3 regions of the Rhizobium sp. ZX09 genome follow, and region 2 is predicted to be linked to each of the others. Evidence: riboswitches for the same ligand, from Rfam matches in the RefSeq annotation. Region 2 holds a riboswitch; each other region holds the start of a gene.
What was found. A riboswitch is a leader RNA that binds a small molecule or an ion and turns the genes downstream of it on or off. The one in region 2 is predicted to bind cobalamin.

Region 1 (3,270 bases), 820 kb from region 2:
AGTGCCTTGTCGAGAAGGAAATGTCGGTCGAGGAAATTCTGGCGCGCGGCCATGATGTGGCGACCGTGCACCGGGTGGAGCATCTGCTTTACCTCGCCGAGTACAAGCGCCGGCAATCGGCGCCGGGTGTGAAGATCACCAAGAAGAACTTTGGGCGGGACCGGCGTTATCCGATCACCAACCGGTTCCGTGATCGGTAGGGCGTTTTGGGAAGGCGCGTTTAACGCCGTCCCTGCTTAATGAATTGGGCAAGCGCATTGTGAGGCGGTGCGGCATATTTCTTCTCCCCGCCGGGGAGAAGGTGGCCCGAAGGGTCGGATGAGGGGGCAAGCTCTCCGTATACATCGACCCTTGCCCCCTCATCCCGCTGCCGCGGACTTCTCCCCGGGCGGGGAGAAGAAACAGGTGGCATGCGATCGTTCCACAACGGAGGCAGAATGCGCAGCTCCATCGAAATCTTCAACATCCGCACCCGGCAGATGCGGGTGATGTGGCAGACGCCCGATCTTTTCGAAGCGCCGAACTGGTCGCCGGATGGACAATATCTGCTGTTGAACAGCGAAGGGCTGCTTTATCGTCTGTCTCTTGCCGGTGACGTGTCGCCGGAGAAGGTCGATACCGGCTTTGCCACGCTCTGCAACAACGACCACGGCATTTCGCCTGACGGTTCGCTTTATGCCATTTCCGACAAGGTGGAGTTCGGCAAAAGCGCCATCTATCTCCTGTCATCGGCGGGCGGCGCGCCGCGGCTAATGACAAGGAACCTTCCTTCCTACTGGCACGGCTGGTCACCGGATGGGAAAAGCTTTGCGTATTGCGGCATTCGCGATCAGATTTTCGATATCTATTCCATGGACATAAACAGCGGCGTTGAAACACGCCTTACCCATGGCGAGGGCCGCAATGACGGGCCGGATTATTCGCCTGACGGCGCGTGGATCTATTTCAATTCCAGCCGCACCGGACGGATGCAAATCTGGCGGGTGCGGGTGGATGGCTCAGCCGTGGAGCGCATCACCGACAGCTCCTATGGCGACTGGTTTCCGCACCCGTCACCAAGGGGGGACAAGGTTGTCTTCATTTCCTATGACGGCGACGTGTTCGATCATCCCCGCGATCTCGACGTGCGGGTGCGGCTGATGGATATGGATGGCGGCAATGTCGAAACGCTTTTCGAGCTGTTTGGCGGGCAGGGCACGATGAACTCCCCCAACTGGTCACCTGATGGCGACGAGTTCGCTTATGTCAGATATTTCCCGGTGGAGTGATGAAGGTAAGGTGCGGCAGGCCACATTGCCGCACCACCTGCACCGCACTTGTGTTCGCAAGCTTTTTTGCCCATAGCTTCACCCGTCAGGTGCCCGCCCTTCGGCGGGAGAATCGGGAATCCGGTGAAAAACCGGAACGTGCCCAACGCTGTGAGGCGGATGCTCTGTTTCTCATGCCACTGGAGCAATTCGGGAAGGCGAAACGGGGCGGATGAAGCTTAGTCAGAAGACCGGCCTGGCAGGATGGACCGAACCGCGCGGACGGCGGCAGGTCGCTGGAAAAGCGCGTCGTCGCTGCAAACCTCCCATGGTTTCGGCACCGGCCCGCCCCGCATTGTTAGGGATAAACGATGCCGACCGAACCGCCCGTCACCATGTCGCCCGTCACCATGCCGCCCGACTCCAACCCGTTCGATCACGCGCTTTCGCCCGCCCGCCCGTTTTCCGGCGAGGAGCGTGAGGCCGTCTATCGTGCCATCGAAACCCGCCGCGATGTGCGCGACCAGTTCCTGCCGGACCCGCTGCCGGATGATCTCATCGAGCGCCTTTTGAGGGCGGCGCATTCGGCGCCATCGGTCGGTTTCATGCAGCCGTGGAACTTCACCCTCGTCACCGATGGCGCCGTGCGCCAGGCGGCATGGGTGGCCTTCAGCCGCGCCAATGAAGAGGCGGCGGCGATGTTTACGGGTGAAAAGCAGGCGCTTTATCGCAGCCTGAAGCTCGAAGGCATCCGCAAGGCGCCGCTCAGCATCTGCGTGACCTGCGATCCGACACGGGGTGGCAAGGTGGAGCTGGGTCGCACCCATAATGCACGCACGGATGTCTATTCCACCGTCTGCGCCATCCAGAACCTCTGGCTCGCGGCCCGCGCCGAAGGCGTCGGCGTCGGCTGGGTCAGCATTTTCCACGACAGCGATATCAGGGCCATTCTGGATATCCCTGATCATATCGAGATTGTCGCCTGGCTGTGCCTCGGTCGCGTCGATACACTTTATACCGAACCGGAACTGGCGGTGAAGGGCTGGCGGCAGCGCGTGCCGCTGGAAGAGCTTGTGTTTCGTAACCGCTGGGGTGGGGTGTAGGCCCGGAGGCCTGCGAACAGGGCGGGACGTTGCCGCGCATTTCTTCTCCCCGCCGGGGAGAAGGTGGCCCGAAGGGTCGGATGAGGGGGCAAAGACAGAGATTTACGGAGAGCTTGCCCCCTCATCCCGCTGCCGCGGACTTCTCCCCGCCGGGGAGAAGAAACAAGGGGCACGCGCTCGCACCATTCCGCGTGCAGAAGAGATTTCACTGCTGTGGCTGGATACCCTTCAGCGCCGGGTTCTTCAGGTCGATCTTGCCGGTCTGGTCCGGCAGGAATTTGGGCCCGATGACGCGTACTTTTGTGTCGTTCGGGTCATAGTCGCGCTCAGGAACAGGTTGTTCCGGCGGCTTTGCGGCCTGCTGCTCGGCGGGCTTCGGGGCCTTGTCACCTTGCGGCGATGGAATGGTGGTGATGCTGGAATAGGGCTTTTCGGCTTCCGGCCGGGACGCCTGTTCCTGCTTTTGCATCTCCTCGTGATAGGCGGCCATGTTGCAGGCGCAGCCGGGCGCTTTCGTTGAGGCATTGCTATAGGCGAAGGCGGTCGGCAGGTCCTTGTAGGGTTTGCCGGTTTCAGCGGACACCATGTCTGCTGTTTCCTGATCCGTCATGGAGTGGAAATAGAGCTCCGTCTCGGTTCCCGGGCACATTTTCTGGCACTGTTCGGCCTGGGCGCGGAAATCGAGCGGCGAGGCGTTGGAGGCGATCGGGAAGAATGAGCCGTCGCAGGTGCGCACGCAGAGTGTGCGAAGCCCGCCCTCCGCGGCGTTGGGGTAAGGGGAAAGGCCCGCCTGTCCCGGCTCACCGCCATTCTGCCTGAAGGCATCGGGATAACGCGTCACATCGGGTGCAGGCGATGCTTGACGGTTCATCTCCTCAGCGGGGGTGCAGCCATTGGCATCGAGGGCGGCAAGAATGCGC
Region 2 (3,270 bases):
GCTATATGCAGTCCATCGCCTGATTAAAAAACACGGAGACGACCATGACACGGATCGCCATTGCGCTCGCCCAGGATTTTGCGGACTGGGAGCCGGCGCTGCTTGCCGCCGCGGCGCGCAGCTATCTCGGTGTCGAAATCGTCTATGCCACGCCGGACGGACGGCCGGTAACCTCCATGGGCGGGCTGAAGGTGACGCCGGATACATCCTATGACGCGCTCGATGCCGTTGACATCGATGCGCTCGTCATTCCCGGAGGCCTGAGCTGGGAAAAGGGAACAGCTGCCGATCTCGGCGAACTGGTGCGCCGGTTTCGCGAGAAGAACCGACTGGTGGCCGGCATCTGCGCGGCGGCAAGTGCGCTGGCAGGCACGGGCGTTCTGAACGCCGTTGCCCATACCGGCAATTCGCTGGCTTCGCACAGGGCCTATTCGGCCTATAGCGGCGAGACGCTTTACCGCGACCAGCCGAAAGCGGTCAACGATGGCGGGATCATTACCGCGGCCGGCAGCGCGCCGGTCAGTTTCGCGGTGGAAATTCTGAAAAGCCTCGGCCTCTTTGGTCCGGAAGCCGAGGCCGAACTTCAGGTTTTTGCGGCGGAGCATCGCTGAGGCATAGCCGCCTCGGTTGTTTGCACTCCCCTACTCCCCGTCATTCCGGCCTTGAGCCGGAATCCAGCCGACGCGCATCTGCGCGGCGAGATGACTTCTTTCAGCCCAAGGACTTGGGCTGGATGGATTTCGGCTCAGGGCCGGGATGACGGAGGTGAGAACAGCGATGATTATCGCTGATCCAGCACCCGGCACACACGTGCTGTGTGATCGCCGCCCTCCCCGGCAATCGCCCGGCGAATATCGCGGCTGTTCAGATGCAGGCTGCGGCCGGCGGGTAAATTTGCACGTTTGATCTTGGCGAGTGCCGCCGCCACAAAGGCGGCCTGATGGTGTTGGAAAAAGGCAAGAGCCGCCTCATCCGCCGGGCTCGGGCCCAGTACCGCCTTGAAGGCGAGACGATGCACGGCGCAGTAAGCGCCGTGACCGGGAACTGCAAAACGCAGCGCATCGAGTTCCTCACTCCAATCCGCTGCGTCCTCCATGACTTAGGCCGACTGGAAGCGGTTGAGGAAAAACGTGCTCAATGTTCCGAGCAAAGCCCAGAAGACGAAGCTCGTAACCGTAGCGGCGACGATGAACTGACGCTCCAGCGGCAGCGGTGCCAGTGCATGTTCGCCTTCCGGCGGCAGGGGCGCACCCACCACATGCGGCGCGACGATCAGCACCAGCGCCAGGACGATGGCCCAGGGTTCGCGACGGAAGGCGATCAGCGCGATGCCGCCGGCTGTTGCGGCAACGGTTGCGAGCCACCAGATCTGCCGTGCCTCAAGTGCTGCGGCGGGGCTGCCCGGCAGTTCCGGCGGCAGGCCGATCATCGGGGCGAGCATGACGGCGGCAAATCCGGCAACGCCCCACAAAAGCCCCTCACGCCAGGCGCCATTGGTGCCGCGCAGCGAAATCAGTCCGGTCAGCACCAGCGCATAACCGATCGCGGTCAGGACATTGGCGGCAACCGTATAGGCAGTGCGTTCGAAACCATCGGCCGGAGCCCAGGCCTTTTCATTGTGCTCGTGGGCGGGAACCACAGCACCGGGCGCCGTGGCCTCGTGGCTGTGGGCAGCTTCACCGCCCGCGCCCTCATAGGTCTCTGCCTGAAGGATGAGCGGCGTGGTGCCGAAGGCCTGCATGGCTGAAACGGCTAAGCCGCCGAGGATGCCGACGAGAACGGCGGTAAAGACGATATTGCGAAAAGACGACATGACATTCCCCTCAATGGCAGGGGAAGGCATTGGCATGACGCGTGTCATGGGCGGCATTGTGAACGGCTTCCACATGCGAGAAACCGACAAAACCGACAACGAACAGGCCAAGCACGATCGCCGTCAGCGATTGCGCGAAGCTGCCCGTTTTTGCTGAAACGGCTGAATTGGCCGTATTCTGGTGGATGGACATGGTGACCCCTCTCCGGCGCGACCCCGCGCCTCTGGATGCGGTCGAACGGCAAAGCCATGCGACCGCCTGCGATACACTTCACCACGGGGATACGAGACTGACACAGGGGGCATCGATCTTGCCACCCTGACATTCCGCTCTTCCGGACACCCCGCCGGCATGGACATTTCCGTGATGGCAGGTCTCCTGGCTTACGGGTCAAAACCTGAAACACCTTCCCGGCATCACCTCGCCTCAACCGGAAACGCCGGTTCGGTCGAAGGGTCTGCCAGTGGCATTTCGTTTCAGGCTCTCCGCTCACAGTTGCGGGGGCAGCCACGAATGAGGATTTCTCCCTATCGTGTTCCCTTTTCACCTTCCGGAACGCCCGGAAGGAACCATCACAGGGTTGTTATCCGCCGAGTCGGGACGGGAGTCAATGGGCACGCATGCCAACGGGACCCTCAGCGCGCCGGGATCGCCTTCAGATAGGCGGCGATCGCGTCGCGGTCCTCGGCTGTCAGATGCGCCATGTTCTGCTGCACCTTCACCATGGAACCGCCGACACTGTCGAATTCCGGGGTGAAGCCGGTTTCGAGATAGCTCGAAATATCGGCCTCGGCCCAGCTTCCGATGCTTTGCGAGCCGGGGGTAATGTCCGGAATGCGGCCTTCGCCTTCCGGATTGGGGCCGCCGGCCAGCCACTTGCCCTTCAGGAAGCCACCGAGCGCATTGCGCGGCGTGTGGCATTCGCCGCAATGGCCCGGACCTTCCACCAGATATTGGCCACGCAGAAGTTCGGCATTGGCATTGGCCAGCTCGACGCGCGGCGGTGCCGAAGGGTCGAAATACAGGAACTTCCAGCCGCCGAGCGCCATGCGCATGTTGAAGGGGAACGGCAGATCGTGGGCGGGCGCATCGTTCTGGCTCGCAGGCAGGGCCTTCAGATAACCGAAGAGGTCATTGATGTCCTTCTGCGTCATCCGGGCATAAGAGGCATAGGGGAAGGAGGGATAGAGATGTTCGCCGTTCTTTCCCACACCACGCGTCATGGCATCGCCAAATTCCGCCAGCGTCCAGCCGCCGATGCCGTGCTGCGGATCAGACGAAATATTTGGAACATGAAAGGTGCCGAAGGGGCTTTTCAGTGCCTGCCCGCCTGAAAGCGTCAACAGCGCTTCACCCTTAGCATCCGGCGCGGCATGACAGCTTGCGCAGCCGCCCGCCCAGAACAGCGTCTCGCCATTGGCGAGATCCGGCTCACCGAGGCTCACCCAATGGCTGG
Region 3 (3,270 bases), on a different replicon from region 2:
CGATGATCATGAATACCGCACCGGTCAATGCTGTCACCGGCAGCAGCAGCCCATGGCGGACGCCGACGAAGATGCGTGCCGCGTGGGGAATGACGAGGCCGACAAAGCCGATGGACCCGACCAGCGAGACCATCACCGCCGTCATGATCGCCGAAACCGAGATCAGTACTGCATAGGTCCGCCGCACCGGAATGCCGAGCGAGGCGGCCGCCTGCCCGCCGAAGGCGAAAGCATCAAGCGCCCGGGCGTGCCAGAGGCAAACCGCAAGACCGGCAACACTGACCGGCAGGGCCAGCCACACATCCGGCCAGCGCACGCCCGAGAGGTTCCCCAGCAGCCAGAACATGATACCGCGCGCCTGTTCGGCATTGGCGGATTTGGTGACGATGAAGGACGTCATGGCATTGAACAGTTGCGAACCGGCCACCCCGGCCAGGATGATGGCACTGTTGCCGTGCCCTGCACGCACCGCCAGAAGACTGACAAGCGAGAATGCGACGAAGGCACCGATCAGTGCCCCCGCCGGCATTGTCAGAAAGCCCGCCCCAAAGCCGAGAAGGGCCACGCCCACCGCTCCGGTGGAGGCGCCCGCGGAAATACCGAGGATATAGGGGTCGGCAAGCGGGTTGCGCAGCAGCGATTGCAGAACCGCGCCGGCAAGCGCCAGTGAAGCCCCGCAGCAGGCGGCCACGACGGCGCGGCTGAGACGATAGCTCCACACAATTCCCTCATCCAGCGGCTCCAGCGGATAACCGGCGTCAAACACCCGGTTGGCGATGGTTTTCGCCACCACATCGAATGGAATGGCGGTTTCGCCGATGGCCGCCCCGGCCATCAGCGCGCCGAGCAGCAGGGCGAGCGCGGCAAAAACCAGCCCTCCTCTGCCGAGATGGATTGAAAACCCGCTCACTTGGCGAGACCGGCAGCCGAAATTGCCTCAGCCAGCGTTTCAATGCCTTCGATCGTCCGGATGGTCGGGTTCATCGCTTGGGCATCCATCTCGAAGACGTGACCTTCCTTGACAGCTGGCATGATGCTGGCCACGGGATCGGTGGCGAGGAATTTCTGCTTGACGGCGATGTCGTCAGCCGGGAAACGGCGGCGGTCCATCTTTCCGGCCACAATCACCGAGGGATTGGCCTTGGCGATGGTTTCCCAACCGACCGTTGGCCATTCTTCGTCGCTCTCGATCACATTCTTCAGGCCGAGCGCCGACATGATGTAGCCGGGCGCGCCGTTGCGGCCCGCCACATAGGGATCGATATCCAGTTCCGCGCTGGAGAACCAGAAGACGGCGGAAAGCTTGCCGTTTGCGGAAGCAATCTTTGCGCGGGCAGCCTCTTCCCTTTTCTTGAGATCATTGACCACTTCTTCGCCGCGATCCTGGACGTTGAAAATCTGCGCAAGGTCGCGGATTTCCTGATAGATCAAATCCATTGTGAAGCCGGCCTTGCGCACGCCGTCGCCGCCCCCGGAATTGTCCTTGCCCACGCAATCTGCCGGCGAGGTGTAAACAGGAATGCCGAGTTCGGCGAATTGCGCCGGCGTACCGACAACGCCCTCGGGGCCGATCTGCCACTGGAACTGCGTTGTGACGAGGTCCGGCCTCTTTCCAACGACGGCCTCGAAGCTAGGATCATTGTCGGCCAGACGCTCCACCCTGGAATTGGCCTCCTCATAGCCCGAAAGGACCGGGCCGATCCACAGGGCCGTGCCAACGACCTTGTCGGCCAGTCCGAGCAGATAAAGAACCTCAGTCGTGCTCTGGCCGACGGAGACGGCGCGGGCGGGCGGCTGCTTGAAAGTGATGTCGTGACCGCAGCTTTTGATTGTCAAGGGATATACCGTTTCCGCGGCAGTGGCGGTGGCGGCGGGCAGAACTGCAAGCGCAGCAGCGAGAAAGCCGGCGCGGACCGGCAGGCGTCCAGAATGAAACATGTGTTCTCCAATCGAAATGAAATCGCTTGTTCCAGAGCAGCGGCGTCAGAATGCGCAGCAACCACGGAACGTCTTGTACGGAGAACGGTAACAGGACGCAAACCAAATGTTATGAAATAACATTACAATCTCCTCTTCCGGGCTTCCCCGCCCGTAACGATGGTTTATATTTTGACGGCAGGTCTCCTGACTCACGGATTTGCGCCTTTCATCTGCCTTCCCGCATTCCGGAGAATGCAGTGGCATGACGCCATCGGCGTCACGAGGATGAGCGGCAATCCGCTTACAGTTGCGGGGGCAGCCACGGCATTGGGCGATAATCATCACCCGCACCGTGTTCCCTATTAATCCCTTCGCCTTTCGGCTGCAGGAACCGTCGCTTTCTCACATAAGGGTCAAGGGGCAGTGCGTCAATCATCAAAGCATGTTTCTAGCGCAGCGGAACGCATCGCGTCGGGCGACGCCCGAAACAGGACCACCACATAATCAGTCGAATTGAGGCGGTTCAAAACTGCGCTTCAGCACAGCGATGGACCCGCAAGGGCGAAAATCCTCGCCGGACCCGAACCCGCAGGCTGCGGCGCCTGTTTCGACATGGTGGTAAGAGTTTCGATCACGACCAGGCCGGATTGCGTCAGAAAATCGGTCAATACGCCCTGGTCTTGCACGGCATCCAGACGGACGAGCTGATCGTCCAGATCGGCAAAATGCCGACTCACCAGCGCGACCGCATCTTTCTCCTCAACTGCGACGACCGGACCGACGATGTGACCTCGCCCGGCCGCCCGGCGCAGCGCGAAAGCCACCAGACGATCGACCTCGAAAAGGCCATAGCCAGTATTGTCGCGCAGAAGGCGTTGCAGCACGCCCCGCCTCGATACGCCCAAAGCCACCCGGTCAATCGTCACGACCGCCGACAAATGATCTTCCGAGAGGGGCTCGATCCGTTGCTTTCTGCCAAGCCCCGGTGTCTGCACGGGGGAGCGCGCCCTGCCCCGAAACAGCTGCACCTTTTCCGCATCTCCGGAAAAGCCTAGCCCTGCAAAAAGACGACGTGAAACGTCGGTGGCGTTCAGCCGCAAGACGGTTGCCGGGTATTTCGCCAGAAGCTGCCGCACCAGCCAGGGCGCCACGCCACGCCCCTGCAGACGTGGCGATACGATGACCATGCCGAGCGTCGCGAAACCCTGATCATAGGGAAAGAGCATCGCTGTCGCGACAACACGGTCGATCTCGTCCAGCGCAGCGAGACCGACACCGCATTGCCGCAGGAAACACCATTCATTGGCGTGATAGCGCCATCCGACCGCCATGGAGAGGGCGTGCAGACGA

Region 1: another riboswitch for cobalamin. It lies ahead of bluB (5,6-dimethylbenzimidazole synthase); the one in region 2 lies ahead of BTN45_RS02535 (CbtB domain-containing protein).
Region 3: another riboswitch for cobalamin. It lies ahead of BTN45_RS21710 (ABC transporter substrate-binding protein); the one in region 2 lies ahead of BTN45_RS02535 (CbtB domain-containing protein).

The regions. Positions count from the first base shown of each region.
Region 1 is NZ_CP031363.1:1,343,061-1,346,330, reverse strand. It holds gene BTN45_RS06615 (NAD+ synthase) at 1-200, shown strand, start outside; gene BTN45_RS06610 (TolB family protein) at 438-1,268, shown strand; cobalamin riboswitch at 1,339-1,522, shown strand; gene bluB (5,6-dimethylbenzimidazole synthase) at 1,658-2,350, shown strand; gene BTN45_RS06600 (DUF2865 domain-containing protein) at 2,556-3,270, opposite strand, start outside.
Region 2 is NZ_CP031363.1:525,170-528,439, reverse strand. It holds gene BTN45_RS02555 (GNAT family N-acetyltransferase) at 1-23, shown strand, start outside; gene BTN45_RS02550 (type 1 glutamine amidotransferase family protein) at 45-611, shown strand; gene BTN45_RS02545 (hypothetical protein) at 782-1,096, opposite strand; gene BTN45_RS02540 (CbtA family protein) at 1,100-1,813, opposite strand; gene BTN45_RS02535 (CbtB domain-containing protein) at 1,824-2,006, opposite strand; cobalamin riboswitch at 2,165-2,403, opposite strand; gene BTN45_RS02530 (cytochrome c) at 2,450-3,270, opposite strand, start outside.
Region 3 is NZ_CP031364.1:1,521,765-1,525,034, reverse strand. It holds gene BTN45_RS21715 (iron ABC transporter permease) at 1-910, opposite strand, end outside; gene BTN45_RS21710 (ABC transporter substrate-binding protein) at 907-1,938, opposite strand; cobalamin riboswitch at 2,097-2,331, opposite strand; gene BTN45_RS21705 (GNAT family N-acetyltransferase) at 2,457-3,270, opposite strand, start outside.